2 regions of the Solidesulfovibrio carbinoliphilus subsp. oakridgensis genome follow, and region 1 is predicted to be linked to the other one. Evidence: predicted binding sites of a transcription regulator. Region 1 holds the regulator's gene; the other holds the start of a gene.
The links. Region 1 encodes sigma-54, which starts transcription at its own class of promoters, with help from an activator protein. Its sites were predicted from a motif close to CTGGCACGGNNNNTGCTT; they were not measured.

Region 1 (7,650 bases):
GGCTCAAGGTCACCATCCAGAAGCTCGACCCCTACATCAACGTCGATCCCGGCACCATGAACCCCTTCCAGCATGGCGAGGTCTACGTCACCGACGACGGGGCCGAGACCGACCTCGACCTCGGCCACTACGAGCGCTACCTCGGCGTGCCCATGAGCCAGAACAACAACTTCACCTCGGGCCGGGTCTATTTCAGCGTCATCCAGAAGGAACGCCGGGGCGACTACCTCGGCGGCACGGTCCAGGTGATCCCGCACATCACCGACGAGATCAAGCGGTCGATCCTCGGCGTCGCCGGCGACGAGGACGTGGCCATCATCGAGATCGGCGGCACGGTGGGCGACATCGAGGGCCAGCCGTTCCTGGAGGCCATCCGCCAGCTGCGCATGGAACTTGGCAAGGAAAACGCCCTGTACATCCACTTGACCCTCGTGCCCTACCTGCGCGTGGCCGGCGAGGTCAAAACCAAGCCCACCCAGCACAGCGTCAAGGAACTGCGGTCCATCGGCATCCAACCCGACATCATCATCTGCCGCAGCGAAGTGGAGCTTGGGCGCGACATCAAGGAAAAGATCGCCCTTTTCTGCGACGTGGACGCGGACGCGGTCTTTACCGCCGTGGACGTCAAAAACATCTACGAACTGCCGCTTCGCCTCTACGGCGAGGGCGTGGACCAGAAGATCGCCATCCTGCTGCGCCTGCCGGCCAAAAACGCCGACCTGCAAGCCTGGCGCGACCTGCTGCACCGGTCGGAAAATCCCGGAGGCCAGGTTTCCATCGCCATTGTCGGCAAGTATGTGGACCTCAAGGAAGCCTACAAGAGCCTGCACGAGGCCCTTGTCCACGGCGGCATCGCGGCCGGGGTCTCCATCCGGTTCGTGTACGTCAATTCCGAGGAAGTGACCCGCCAGAACGCGGCGTCCACCTTCGCCGGCATCGACGGCATCCTGGTGCCGGGCGGCTTCGGCTCGCGCGGGGTCGAGGGCAAGATTACGGCCATCGAATACGCCCGGGAAAAGGGCGTGCCCTTTTTCGGCATCTGCCTTGGCATGCAGTGCGCGGTCATCGAATACGCCCGGAACGTCCTGGGGCTTTCCGGCGCCAATTCCGAGGAATTCGACCTGACCACGCCGCACCCGGTCATCTACCTCATGCGCGAATGGTTCGACTGCCGCACCCAGAAGACCGAGTACCGGGACCCGTCGAGCGACAAGGGAGGGACCATGCGCCTGGGAGCCTACCCCTGCCGGGTCAAGCCGGAAACCCAGGCCGCCGCGGCCTACGCCGCCGAGGAGATTTCCGAGCGCCACCGCCACCGCTACGAATTCAACAAGACCTACGCTCCCTCGTTTGAAGAGGGCGGGATGGTCTTAAGCGGCCTGTCGCCGGACGGCGAGCTGGTCGAGATCGTGGAACTGCCGGACCATCCGTGGTTCCTCGGCTGCCAGTTCCACCCGGAGTTCAAGAGCAGCCCCATGCGTCCGCATCCGCTCTTTCGGGAATTCGTGAAGGCGGCCAAGCGGTACAAGGGCTAGCACGACGTTCGCTGAAAAGCAGGGGCATAGTTTTTAGAAAAAAATAAATATTCTAATTTGTTGTTCTCAAAATTCGTATGCGCGGATTTCGAGAACGCGGCATGAGCGGACGGCGTCGCCTCGGGTCGTCCCGCCGGGGCCGGGCGGCGCGAGGAGGCGGGTGGTATGGCGCAGGATGCGAAGCTGGCCGCGACGCGGGCCAGGGACGTGGCCTTGCTCGTCCTTGACGTGGACGGCGTCCTGACCGACGGCGGCCTCTATGTCGACGCCCACGGCGGCATCGCCAAACGGTTTCACGCCCACGACGGCCTCGGCATCAAGGCCGCCCAGATGGCGGGCTTGCAAGTGGCGGTCATAAGCGGCCTCGACAGTCCGGCCGTGGCCGCCCGCATCAAGGAACTGGGCATTGGCGAGTACCATCCCGGCCACCACCACAAGGTTCCGATCCTGACCGGCATCCTCGGGCGGCTGGGGCTTTCCCCCGGCCAGGCCGCCTACCTCGGCGACGACTGGGTGGACGCCGGCCCCATGGGTCTGGTCGGCCTGCCCATGGCCGTGGCCGACGCCCAGCCGGAAATCATGGACCTGGCCCTGTGGGTGGCCAGCCGTCCCGGCGGGCACGGGGCGGTGCGCGAGGCCATCCGGTTCCTGCTTCAGGCCAGCGGCCGTCTCGAAGCGGCCTACGCCTGGTTCCTCCCGGAAGGGTAAGCCGTGCCGATTGCCACGATCCTTCGATTGTGGCATGCTTTTTGTTGAGCGGGCGGGGCGTCGGCCTTGCCCCCGCTTTTCGCACCAACATCCAAAGGACCTCGCACGGCGGTAGACATGGCCCTGGAACTGCGACAGCAGCTCAAACTCTCCCAGCAGCTGGTGATGACTCCCCAACTGCAGCAAGCCATCAAACTCCTGCAGCTCTCCCGGCTCGAGCTGCTGGAGAGCGTGCAGCAGGAGCTTTTGGAAAACCCCCTTCTGGAGGAATCGATCGAGGAGGACCGCCAACCGGAGCGGACCATGGCCGAGGACAACCTGGGGCCGACCGGGAATTCCAGCGACGCGGCCATGGAAAAGGAACTCCTCAAAAACGCCGAATGGGACGACTATCTCGGCGATTTCGCCAGCACCGGCCGCCAGTCCCAATCCCGGGAGTCGGAGATGCCCGAGGAGGGCATGGCCTTTGACGCCAGGCTCGCCTCCAAACCCTCCCTCGAAGGGCACCTCGGCTGGCAGATGCGCCTGTCGAATTTCACGGCCAAGGAACTGGAGATCGGGGAGAGTATCGTCGGCAGCCTCAATTCCTCGGGCTACCTGCGGGCTTCCCTCGAAGAACTGGCCCAGATGGCCGGAGCCTCGGTGCCCGAAGTGGAGACCGTGCTCCACCGGCTCCAGCGGTTCGACCCCGTGGGCGTGGCCGCCCGGACCCCGAGCGAATGCCTGCTCACCCAGATCGAGGTCTACGGCTACGAGGACACCATCCTCATCGAGCTTGTGCGCGACCACCTCGAAGACCTGGAGAAGAAACGCTACAAGCCGCTGGCCAAAAAATTTCATATCACCATGGAAAAACTCAAGGAATACCTTGAGCTGATCCAGACCCTCAATCCCATGCCCGGAGCCAGCTACGGCTCGGGCGATCCCATTTTCGTGAGCCCGGACGCCTTTGTGTACAAATACGGCGGCGAATTCGTGATTATTTTAAACGAAGAGGGCATGCCGCGGCTCAACGTCAACACGACCTACATGGCGGAGATCAATCCGAAAAACGACAAGGACAAGGATTATCTCCAGGACAAGATGCGCTCGGCCATGTGGCTGATGAAAAGCCTCTACCAGCGGCAGCGGACCCTGTACAAGGTCCTTGAGAGCATCGTGAAGTTCCAGCGGGAATTCTTCGAGGAGGGGGTCACGCGGTTGCGGCCGTTGATCCTCAAGGATGTGGCCGACGACATCAGCATGCACGAATCGACCGTCAGCCGCATCACGTCCAACAAGTACGTGGCCACGCCCCATGGCATTTTCGAGCTCAAGTTCTTTTTCAACAGCTCCCTTGACCTCGACGACGGCGGCACGGTCGGCTCGGAATCGGTCAAGGCCATGATCAAGCGGATTATTTCCGGGGAGAATGCCAAAAAGCCTATCAGCGACGAGGCCATTGCTGATATGCTCAAAGACGAGTTGCAGATCAACATCGCCCGGCGCACCGTGGCCAAATACCGCACGGCCATGGGCATTGAATCCTCGTCCAAGCGCAAGGAAATTTTCTGATGCTTCGGGCCGGGCTTCCCCGGCCCAATACCACGCCATCTGGAGGATCTCATGAACATCACTTTTAATTTCAAGAACTTCGAACCTTCCGACCATTTGCGCGACTACGCTCGCAAGCGTCTGGAAAAGCTTGCCAAATATGCTTCCGCCAATGACGCCTCCGAACTGCAGGTCAATCTGGCCGTGGAAAAGACCCGCCAGATGGCCGACGTGATCTTCGTGGCCGACAATATGCATATCTCGGCCCATGAGGTGTCCGAGGACATGTATTCCACCATCGACATGATCCTCGACAAGGTGGAAGCGCAGGCCAAGAAGTTCCGTGAGAAGCAAAAGGACCGCCGCCGCCAGTCGACCGAGACCGTGCGCATGGACGTCATCACCATCAACGCCGACAACGCCGGGGCCCGCACGCCGACCATCGTCGAGACCAACGAATACGAGCCCAAGCCCATGGCCGTGGAAGAGGCGGCCATGCAGCTTGGGACCATCAAGCACGAATTCCTGGTGTTCATCAATTCGGAAACCGAACGGCCCAACGTCATCTACCGTCTGCGCAACGGCGACTTCGGCCTGATCGATCCTGGAACGGGTGTGTAGATGCGTCTCGAGGACTATCTCCAGCCCGAATTCGTGATCGGGGAGCTCGCGGCCGAGTCCAAGTCCGAAGTGCTGGCCGAGCTGGTCGCCAAAATTGCGGCCGGCCTGCCGGGTTTTGACGCCAAACGGGCCCATCAGGTGCTCCTTGACCGGGAAAGCCTCGGCACGACCGGCATCGGCGACACCGTGGCCATCCCCCACGGCAAGATGGAGAGCCTCGAAAAGATCGTCATCGCGGTCGGCAGGAGCCTCAAGGGCGTCAACTTCGATGCGCTGGATTTCAAACCCTGCCGCATCTTTTTTCTCGTCCTTGCGCCGGAGCACGTGGCGGGCCTGCACCTGCGCATCCTGGCCCACATCTCACGGCTCCTCTCCGACGAATCGTTTCGGCACGCCTTTTTGAGCGCCGAAAACGACGCGGCCCTGTGGCAGGTTCTGACCGCCGCCGCCTGAAACGCGTAGCACCGTCTCCTTGCGCGCTTGCCGTCACACAAGCGCGCAAGGAATCGGTTAGAGCTTGAGGGCGGGGGGCAAAGACACCATGGAAGAAACGCCGACGGAACTGAAAATCGTCATTTTGACGGGGCTGTCCGGCTCGGGCAAGAGCACCGGCCTGCGGGTGTTCGAAGACCTGGGCTTTTTTTGCGTGGACGGCCTGCCGGTCGGGCTCGTGCCAAAGCTCATCAATCTTTTCGACGAAAAGGGCGGCCAGCGCTACAAGGGCCTGGCGCTTGGCATGGATGTGCGGCAAGCCGACCTCGATACGGACTGGGGCGTGACCCTGGCCCAGATCAAGGTGAAAAACGTGGCCCCGCAGATCATCTTTTTCGAGGCCGACACCCAGGAAATCATCCGCCGCTATGCCACCACGCGCCGGCCCCATCCCCTGGAAAGCGCCAACCGGGGCCTCGAGCAGGCCGTGCTCGAGGAACGGGAACGCATGACGCCCTTGCGTGAAGCGGCCGACATGGTGCTCGACACCACCCATTTCTCCATCCACGACCTGCGCCGCAAGTTGCAGGAAAAGTGGGCTTCGATCCGTACCACGCGCGGCACCCTCAAAGTCCACGTCATGAGTTTCGGCTTCAAGTACGGACCTCCCTCCGAGGCGGACATGGTCTTTGACCTGCGTTTTTTGCCCAATCCTTATTTCGTCCGGGAGCTGCGCGAGCAGACCGGCAAGGACGCCCCGGTGCGCGACTATGTCCTGGCTGCGGATCCTGGCCGGGAGTTTCTTTCCCGCCTTCAGGAATTCCTGCTCTACCTGCTGCCGCTCTATGCCCAGGAAGGGCGCTACCGCCTGACCGTCGCCTTTGGCTGCACCGGCGGACGGCACCGGTCCGTGGCCGTGGCCGAGGCCGTCTTTGACACCCTGTCCAAGGCTGGCTATAATATTTCCCTGGAACACCGGCATATCGAACGCGGCTAGGGCGTCGTTGCCGGCAGCCGGGGAAGCCGCGGCTGCGGCCTTGGGGTCCCAGGCGGAGCCGGACGAAGGACCCGGGCGGAGCCTTACAGGCGCCCGGCAACGGCGGGACGGGACGGCCGGGGCGCACCGCGCGCCCTTGGTTTTTTCCGGCTGCCCGGGGCAGGCCGGATCGGCCGGCAGCGGTGCGGCGCGTTCTGCGTGCCTGGCCCCTGTTCCGGTGCCGAGCCACTGCCGGCAACAGTGTCGTTGCGGCAAAGAACCCCTGATGTGACGCTCGCCATGGGCCTGCGCCTACGGATACACAATGACGAATGTCCAATCCCGGTCGGATGCGCCGGTCGGCGTGGTGGTGGTCACCCACACCGATTACGGGGCATGGCTTCTCAAGGCGGCGGAATTCATCCTGGGACCCCAGGAGCGCTGCCGGTGCGTCAGCGTGGACATGACCCATCCGGTGGATGAGACCCTGGTGACGCTCAAGGCCGCCATCAAGGACACCGAGCAGGGCGGGGGCGTGCTTATCCTGACCGACATGTTCGGCGGCACCCCGACGAACTTGAGCCTGTCGCTCCTCGGCACCGGACGGCTCGAAGTCCTCACCGGCGTCAACCTGCCCATGCTGATCAAGATCCTCGGTTCCCGGACCAAGGCTCTCGAAACCCTGGCCGTCGAAGCCAAGCAGGCCGGATGCCAGGGGATCGTGGTCGCGGGCGAGGTACTGCGCAAAAAGGTGGCCGAGGGATAGCCCATGGCGTTTGTTCGCGTGGACAATCGGCTCGTGCACGGCCAGATCATCGAGTCCTGGCTGCCTTTCACCCACGCCCGGACGATCCTTGTGGTCAACGACGAGCTGGCGGCCGACTACCTGCGCCAGGAGATCATGTCGCTGGCCATCCCGGCCGGGGTGCGCATCGAGTTTTTGCCGGTCGGCGCGCTCATGGGATTCTTGTCGCGAAATCCGCTGGAATCCGAGGACGCCCTGATCCTTTTTTCCGGTTGCCGCGACGCCAGGGCCGCCTACGAATTGGGACTCGGCTTTGCCGCCCTCAATCTCGGCAACCTCCACTACGCGCCCGGCAAGAAGCAGGTCTGCCCCCATGTCGCCTTGTCCAAGGAGGACGAATCCTGCCTGGATTTTCTCCGGGACAAGGGCGTGCGTCTCGATTACCGTTGCGTGCCGAGCGATCCGCAGCAGCTGCGCGCGGTCTAGTGTGGCGTCCGCTAAAAAATATGCGCATATTTTTTAGAAAAAAATAATTATTTAAATATTTTATTCTCGAAATTCGTATCCACGAATTTCGAGGACGCGACACTCGGCGACCGCTCGCCGGCGACGCCGTTTTTTCGGAACGCCCGGCCACGGCGGGGACGGCGGGCGCAATCGGCAACAACGAATAGCCCGGACGGGATGGAAACGATGACCCATCAGGCCGATATCTTGCTGCATGTTTTTGGCGTCGCTTTTTTTTTGTCCTTTTCTCGTCGTTCCGTTTCTTCCTGAACGCGGCGCTCCTTGAACGGCCCATCGTCATCGGCTTTTTCTGGGCCGCGGTCCACGGCGACCTCGATGCGGCGCTCAAACTGAGCCTTTTCTACGAACTCTTCTGGCTCGACGGCATCCCGGCCGGCACCCACATTCCGCCAAACGCCGCGGCCGCCACCCTGGCCGGCCTCTCGCTCATGTACGTCTTCCAGCTGACCTCGCCGGCCGAGGCCCTGTTCGTGGCCGCAACCACCGGCATTCTCGGCCGCCTGTTCGCGGCCCTGGAAGGGGCCCAGCGCGTGATGGAGAACATCGTCCTGTCCCGGTACACCGCGGCCCGG
Region 2 (7,650 bases), 910 kb from region 1:
GTCTGGTGGATGCCCTTGGCCGTGTGGCGGAATTTTTTGAGGCTGACGGTCAGGTACTGGGGGGCGACGTTATTTAAGATGCCGATGTGGGCGATGGCCAGGAAGTTGGCCCGGCCCCCGACCGTGGCCCCGACGAGGGTCGAGGGCATGGGATAAAGCGCGCAGGTCGGGCCGATGTTGGTGTGCATAGGCCGGCCTCTTACCACACGTTGCGGTGGATGCGCTCGGGTTTGAACCGGTCCACGCGCCGAAACTCCTGGGCCGGGTGGCCGATGACCACCAGGGCGTGGGCGGTCACGCCTTCGGGGAACTGCAAGAGCTTGCCCAGGCCTTCCATGCGCTCGGGCCGGGGGTAGATGCCGCACCAGACCGTGCCGAGGCCAAGGCCCCGGGCGGCCAGCATCAGGTTTTCCACGGCCGCCGAGCAGTCGAGCGTCCAGTAGCCGAAGCCCGGGTATTTTTCGAGGGACAGCTCGGCCGCCACGGCAATGGCCATGGGCGCGCCCGTGACCATGGCCGCGTGGGCGTGGATGGCCGGAATGGCGTCGAGGACGGCCCGGTCGGTGATGACCACGAAATGCCAGGGTTGGGCGTTGCCGGCGCTCGGCGCGGCCATGGCCGCCCGCAGCACGGTCTCGCAATCGGCCTCGGACACCGGCTCGGGCGTGAAGGCCCGGATGCTGCGCCGGGTGTGGAGGGCTTCGAAAAGATCCATGGGAGCCTCCTTGATGGTTTCCGCAGTTGGTTTCCGCTTTACGCTTTGGGCAAATTCTGCCAGTATACCCGGAAAAGCAAGTAGGCACAAAAAAGTTCTGTAGTACCCTTTTGGATACCAATGGGTGCCGCCTACCGGCCACAAGGAGGACCAGCCATGGGAGATTCCCCGACGCCATGCGGCCGCAGGCGCTGTCGCGGCAAGGAGTATTCGTGCAGCATGGAGCTGTCGCTGGCCGTCATCGGCGGCAAGTGGAAGCCGCTTATCCTGTGGCACCTGCGCGGCGGCGGCACCATGCGGTTCTCGGCCCTGCGCCGGTCCATGCCGATCATCACCCAGAAGATGCTGACCCAGCAGCTGCGCGAACTCGAGGCCGACGGGCTCATTTCCCGCACGGTCTACGCCGAGGTGCCGCCCCGGGTGGAATACGGCCTGACCGAGCCCGGATGCGACATCATCCCCATCCTGGAGGCCCTGTGCCGGTTCGGCCGGGACTTCGAGAACCGCTTCGGCGTGGAAGAGGCGGCGCCCCCGGCCGTGCGGGCCGTGGCGCCCTGACCGCCCCGGCTAATTTGACGACAGATGTATGGAATTCGCCCGGATTCCATCCTTTCCCCGTATAGATTCTAGCCGGATGCCGGCCACCGGTTTGCCCGGCCGCCCTCTTCCGCCGGCGGCGACACGCCGGACGTCTTCCGGCCGAGGCGGCCCGCCCGCTGCAGGTTTTCCCTAAAACCTGCAGCTTTCAAGCGTGTTGCCGCAGCAGCCTCCCCAAGCCCGCCTTCCGGGCCGGCCGCCCGGACTTCTTTTTTCCCGCAACCATTCCCCCCTGGCATGCCCCGTGCTATGCTCACCGGCAAATCCCACAGGAGGCTCTCCCATGCGTAACAGCATTCGTATTCCCGCCATTTTGGCCCTGACCCTGGCCCTGGCCGTTCCGGCCCTGGCCCAGACCCCCATGCAGCACCCGGCCGGCGGCGCCATGGCCATGCCGGCCGCCAAGGCCGTCCCGGCCGCCGATCCGGCCAAGGCCGACCTGCTGCACCAGGAATTCGTGGCCAAGACCGCCGAACTCCACGGCAGGATCACGGCCCGGGAAGCCGAGCTCGAAGCCCAGCTGGCCACCAACCCCGACGAAACGGCGGCCGTGAAAAAGCTCACCGCCGACATCGCCACCCTGCGCGGCCAGCTCTTCGAACAGGCCACCCTCTTTCGCATCCGCTACGCCAAGGAGACCGGCACCCCCATCCGCGACACCCGGGGCGTGATGGGCCACATGGGCAAGGGCATGATGATGGGCGGCAAGGGCATGGACGGTGGCTGCATGATGATGGGCAAGGGCATGATGGGCGGCCACGGCATGGGCAAGGGCGCGATGCCGGGCATGGACATGGGCGGCATGGACATGGCCAAGGACGCGGCTCCGGCCGGCACGGCCAAGACCAACTAGTCCTCGGACCTTCCAACACAAGGAACAAACCATGCGCAGCCCCCTCGCCGCCAGGCTTCTGCCCGCCGAAAGGCCCGCCGGCATGCCCGGCCTGTAGCCCGGCCCCGTCTTTTCCAAACGGCCGGGCCCGGGGCCCGGCCGCTTTTTTGCGCCCCGCTCCCCTTGCCAACCGTCCGGGCCGGCGCTACAACCCGCCCGTTGTCCTCAGGGCGGGGTGGAAGTCCCCACCGGCGGTATCCCGGAAAACCGGGGAGCCCGCGAGCGCTTTTCGCCCGTGCGCCACAGGGACGGCCGCAGCCGGCCGCTCCCGGACGGAGCCTCCTCCGTGGGCGCGACGCCGGGGCCACTCCACGGGCCCTGCGCGGCGGAAAGGTCAGCAGACCTGGTGCGAGGCCAGGGCCGACGGTCACAGTCCGGAGTGAAGAGGAGAAGACGGCATTTCCCCGCCGCCGGGTCGTTCCGGCGCGAGGCCGGCGGTTCGCATGGGCGACCCGCGCGGCCGTCTCAATTTCCGCCCTGATTCTGGCCTTGCAACTCACGCATGGAGTGCGCCATGAATCAGTCCTTTTCAGGCACCGAGTCCCAGTTCAAAAGCGTCACCGACGCCATCTCGGCCCTGCGCCAGGGCCAGGGCATCCTGGTCACCGACGACGAGGACCGCGAAAACGAGGGCGACCTCATCTTCGCGGCCGAAACCCTCACGCCCCCCCAGATGGCCATGCTGATCCGCGAATGCAGCGGCATCGTCTGCCTGTGCCTGACCGAAGAAAAGGCCCGGGAGCTCGAGCTGCCGCCCATGGTGGCAGTCAACACCTGCAAGAACGGCACGGCCTTCACCGTCACCATCGAGGCGGCCCAAGGCGTCACCACCGGCGTGTCGGCCGCCGACCGCGTGACCACGGTCAAGACGGCCACGGCCCCGGGCGCCAAGCCGTCCGACCTGGCTCGGCCCGGCCACGTCTTTCCCTTGATCGCCAAGCCCGGCGGCGTGCTGGCCCGCCGGGGCCACACCGAGGCCACGGTGGACCTGGCCCGGCTGGCCGGCTTCGCCCCGGCCGGCGTCCTTTGCGAACTGACCAACCCCGACGGCACCATGGCCAAGGGCGGGCAGATCGAGGCCTTTGCCGCGGCCCACGGCTTTCCGCTGGTGACCGTGGCGGCAATCGCCGCCTACCGGCAGGCCATCGGCGACCTCTAGCCCCCTTCCCGGGCCGGGCGCGAGACCGTCTCGCGCCCGGCCCGCCTTGAACATTTCCTCCAACTCGCCTAGGCTTGGAGGCATGCCCCCGCCAGCACGCGACCAGGCCGACGCACGCAGCGGCCGTTACAAGCGCGGCCTCACCCTGCGCTATGTCGCAGCCCTGTGCCTGGTGGCCGCCCTGGCCCTCCTGTCCTACGGCGTCTTCCGCCATATCGGGGCCACCATCGACCGGTCGGCCGCCATCACCGCCATCAACGGCTCCCAGCGCCTGCTCATCCAGCGCGTCCTGGCCCAGTGCCTGCTCCTGGCCGCCGCCGATGACGAGGAAGCCCGGCGCGACATCCGGGCCCATCTGGCCCGGGCCGTGGACACCCTCGAAGCCAACCACGCCCACCTGCTGGCCGACCTCGGCGATCCCGGCTCCCTGGCCGCCCACTCCCCGGAGCTGGCCGCCCTCTACTTCAAGCCGCCCTACGAGCTCGACCGGCGCATGCGGTTTTTCCTGGACGCCACCCGGACCTTTTACCGCTCCGACGCCGGCCGCCCCGCCCTGTCCGATCCGAAATTCCTCGACGTTCTGGCCTTTGGCCAGGACGAGCTGCTGCGCGACCTCGGCAAGGTGGTCCAGGAATACCAGCGCCAGGCCGTCGGCCGCCTGACCATCCTGCGCCGGGTCGAGCTGGCCACCACCGTCGGCATGCTCGCCCTGCTCGCGGCCGTCGGCCTTTGCATTCTGCGCCCCATGGTCCGCCGCATCTGCGCCGACCGGGAACGCCTGGAAGGGGCCAACGAGGCCCTGACCGAACTGGCCGTCACCGACCAGCTGACCGGGGCCTACAACCGCTTGAAGTTCAACCAGGTCATGGAGCACGAGATCAAGCGGACCGGCCGCTACGCCGAACCGCTCTCGGTTATCATGTTCGACATCGACCGCTTCAAAGTCGTCAATGACACCTACGGCCACGCCGCCGGCGACGACATGCTGCGCGAGCTGACAAGGCGGGTCCAGGCCGCCATCCGGGCCGTGGACTGGCTCTTTCGCTACGGCGGCGAGGAATTCGTGGTGGCCGCGCCCCACACCGGCCGGGCCCAGGCCGCCGTCCTGGCCGAAAAACTCCGCGCCCTGGTGGCCGGCGCCCCCTTCCCCCACGGCATCGCGGGCAGCATCAGCCTCGGCGTTACCGAGCTTGCCCCCGGCGAGACCGTGGAGGAACTCATGCAGCGCGTGGACGCGGCCCTGTACGAGGCCAAGAATTCGGGAAGGAATCGGGTGGTCGTCGCGGAAGCGGGGAAGAGCGAAGAGGCCTCCGGCGGCCGGGGGGGATCATCCCCCCCGGACCCCCTGGGCGGGAACGTCGGGTAGGCTTGGCGGAGAGTCGATGGGCCGGGAATGCGCTGTCGGAAACTGGCTGTTTGGGGGTGTCGGCGGCCTTGGCCGGGCTTTGACGGCCAAGGCCGCCGACGCCCCCGGACAGGGAGGGTCCGGGAGGGGGTAACCCCCTCCCGGCCGCCGGAGGCATCCCCTCTCCTAATTGACCATGCGGCCGATGCGGTTCCAGCGGATGTCGGCCGGCCCGTCCCAGGACCAGTAGATGATCCAGGCTTTGCCGCGGATCTTTTCCTTGTCGACAAATCCCCAGAAGCGGGAATCGTAGGACTCGTCGCGGTTGTCGCCCATGACGAAGTACTTGCCTTCGGGCACGGTGATGGGGCCGAAGTTGTCCCGGCGCGACTGGATGCCCGGATCGGTGTGCTTGATGTAGGGCTCGGTGAGCTTCTCGCCGTTGCGGAAGACGGCCTTGTCCTTCATTTCCACGACATCGCCGGGCACGCCGATGATGCGCTTGATGAAGTCCTTGGAGGTGTCTTCCGGGAACTCGAAGACGATGACGTCGCCCGCCTTGGGCTCTTCGAGCGGCAGGACGACCTTGTCGGTGAAGGGGATGTGGGTGCCGTAGAGGAACTTGTTGACCAGCAGGTGGTCGCCGATAAGGAGCGTATCGAGCATGGAGCCGGAGGGTATCTTGAAGGCCTGGACCACGAAGGTGCGGATGACAAAGGCCAGCACCAGGGCCACGGCCAGGGCTTCGAGGTATTCCAACAGCAGTTTTTGCCATCTCGGATTCATCGTCGCAATTCCTTGTTGTTGTTTGGGAGGGGAACCGGAGGGGCGGCGCGCCGGCGCATGGGGATATGGCCTGGCCCGGCCGTGGGGCCAGGCGGGGAGGCAGCGCGCCTGGCCGCGCTCCGGACCCTTATACCTTCCCGCCGGGGTCAGGAAAGCCCTTTCTGGCAACCCGTTGATTTCAAAACGGCGGTCTAGTCCTCGCCGGCCTTGAGCGCGGCCAGGAAGGCTTCCTGGGGCAGTTCGACGTTGCCCATGCGCTTCATGCGCTTCTTGCCTTCCTTCTGCTTTTCCAGAAGCTTGCGCTTGCGCGTAATGTCGCCGCCATAGCATTTGGCCGTGACGTTCTTGCCCATGGGCGAGTTGCGTTCGCGGGCGATGATCTTGGTGCCGATGGCCGCCTGGATGATGACCTCGAACAGCTGGCGCGGGATGACGCGCTTGAGCCGCAGGGCCAGGGCCCGGCCGTAGGTGTAGGCGTTGTCCCGGTGCACGATGACGGCCAGGGCGTCGACCGGGTCGCCGTTGATCATGATGTCGAGCTTGACCAGATCCGAGGCCCGGTACTCCACGATCTCGTAGTCGAGCGACGCATAGCCGCGGGTGGCGGACTTGAGCCGGTCGAAGAAGTCGTAGACGATCTCGGCAAAGGGCAGTTCGTAGGTGATGATGACCCGGGTGGCGGTCAGGTAGCGGACGTCCTTCTGGATGCCGCGCTTTTCCTCGCACAGCTTGAAGACCGCGCCCACGTACTCGTTGGGGGTGTGGATCTCAAGCCGGGCAAAGGGCTCGTAAAGGGCGGCGATCTCCTGGGTCTTCGGCAACTTGCTCGGGTTGTCGATGGACACCGTCTTGCCGGAGGTCGTCTCCACCTTGTAGATGACCGACGGGGCCGTGGCGATGAGCGTGGCCCCGAACTCCCGCTCCAGGCGCTCCTGGATGATCTCCATGTGCAGGAGCCCGAGGAACCCGCAGCGGAAGCCGAACCCCAGGGCCTGGGAGGTCTCGGGCTCGTAGGTGAAGGCCGCGTCGTTTAAGGCCAGCTTTTCCAGGGCCGATTTGAGGACCTCGTATTCGGCGGAATCCACCGGATAGAGGCCGCAAAAGACCATGGGCTTGACTTCCTTGAAGCCGGGCAGGGGTGCGGTGGCCGGATTGGCGGCTTCGGTCACGGTGTCGCCGACCCGGGCGTCGGTCAGGGTCTTGATGTTGGCGCACAAAAACCCGGCCTCGCCCGGTCCGAACGACGGGAAATCGAGCGGCCCCGGGGAAAAGGCCCCCAGCCGCGTCACCTCGAACTCCACGCCGTTTGACATCATGCGGATGCGCTGGCCGAGTTTGACCGTCCCTTCCATGACCCGGAAAAGGACCACCACGCCCTGGTAGGAGTCGTAGTAGGAATCGACCACCAACGCCTGGAGCGGCGCCTCGGCCGTGCCGCGCGGGGGCGGAATCCTGGCGATGATCTGTTCGAGGACCTTGTCCACGTTGACGCCGGTTTTGGCCGAGACCGCCACCGCGTCGGCGCAGGGGATGCCGATGGCCTCCTCGATGTCGGCCTTGACCGCCTCGGGGTCGGCGCTCGGCAGGTCGATCTTGTTGAGGACCGGGATGATCTCCAGGTCGTTGTCCAGGGCCAGAAAGACGTTGGCCAAGGTCTGGGCCTCGACGCCCTGGGTGGCGTCCACGACCAGGAGCGCGCCCTCGCAGGCGGCCAGGCTCCGCGAGACCTCGTAGGAGAAGTCCACGTGGCCCGGGGTGTCGATGAGGTTCAGGATATAGTCCCTGCCGTCGGCGGCCTTGTAGGGGATGCGCACGGTCTGGGCCTTGATGGTGATGCCGCGTTCGCGTTCGAGGTCCATGCGGTCGAGGTACTGCTCGCGCATGTCCCGGGCCGCGATCAGGCCCGTGAGCTCGAGGATGCGGTCGGCCAGGGTCGATTTGCCGTGGTCGATGTGGGCGATGATGCTGAAATTGCGAATGCGCGAAGTATCCATGTGTGGGGAAGCCTTTTGGCGAAACGTGGCAGAGGGTCGGCAAGGCACATAATGGAAGGCGCCGTCCAGGTCAATGCGGCGGGTTTCGGGCGTTCCCGGAGGAAGAAAAAACCGCCTGCCCGCACGGGTTCCGTGCCCATTTTCGGAGGGTTTGACACATTT

Region 2: DFW101_RS08460 (periplasmic heavy metal sensor) is a predicted target of sigma-54. The motif match lies at 1,545-1,562, and genes of this name have one in related genera.

The regions. Positions count from the first base shown of each region.
Region 1 covers NZ_CM001368.1:1,044,198-1,051,847, reverse strand. The annotation lists gene DFW101_RS04695 (CTP synthase) at 1-1,535, shown strand, start outside; gene DFW101_RS04690 (KdsC family phosphatase) at 1,701-2,243, shown strand; gene rpoN (RNA polymerase factor sigma-54) at 2,361-3,797, shown strand; gene hpf (ribosome hibernation-promoting factor, HPF/YfiA family) at 3,849-4,397, shown strand; gene DFW101_RS04675 (PTS sugar transporter subunit IIA) at 4,398-4,850, shown strand; gene rapZ (RNase adapter RapZ) at 4,939-5,826, shown strand; gene DFW101_RS04665 (PTS sugar transporter subunit IIA) at 6,131-6,571, shown strand; gene DFW101_RS04660 (PTS sugar transporter subunit IIB) at 6,575-7,036, shown strand; gene DFW101_RS04655 (PTS sugar transporter subunit IIC) at 7,324-7,650, shown strand, end outside.
Region 2 covers NZ_CM001368.1:1,954,794-1,962,443, forward strand. The annotation lists gene DFW101_RS08445 (flavin reductase family protein) at 1-188, opposite strand, end outside; gene DFW101_RS08450 (nitroreductase family protein) at 200-715, opposite strand; gene DFW101_RS08455 (winged helix-turn-helix transcriptional regulator) at 872-1,273, shown strand; gene DFW101_RS08460 (periplasmic heavy metal sensor) at 1,596-2,165, shown strand; gene ribB (3,4-dihydroxy-2-butanone-4-phosphate synthase) at 2,719-3,363, shown strand; gene DFW101_RS08470 (GGDEF domain-containing protein) at 3,446-4,729, shown strand; gene lepB (signal peptidase I) at 4,895-5,494, opposite strand; gene lepA (translation elongation factor 4) at 5,686-7,488, opposite strand.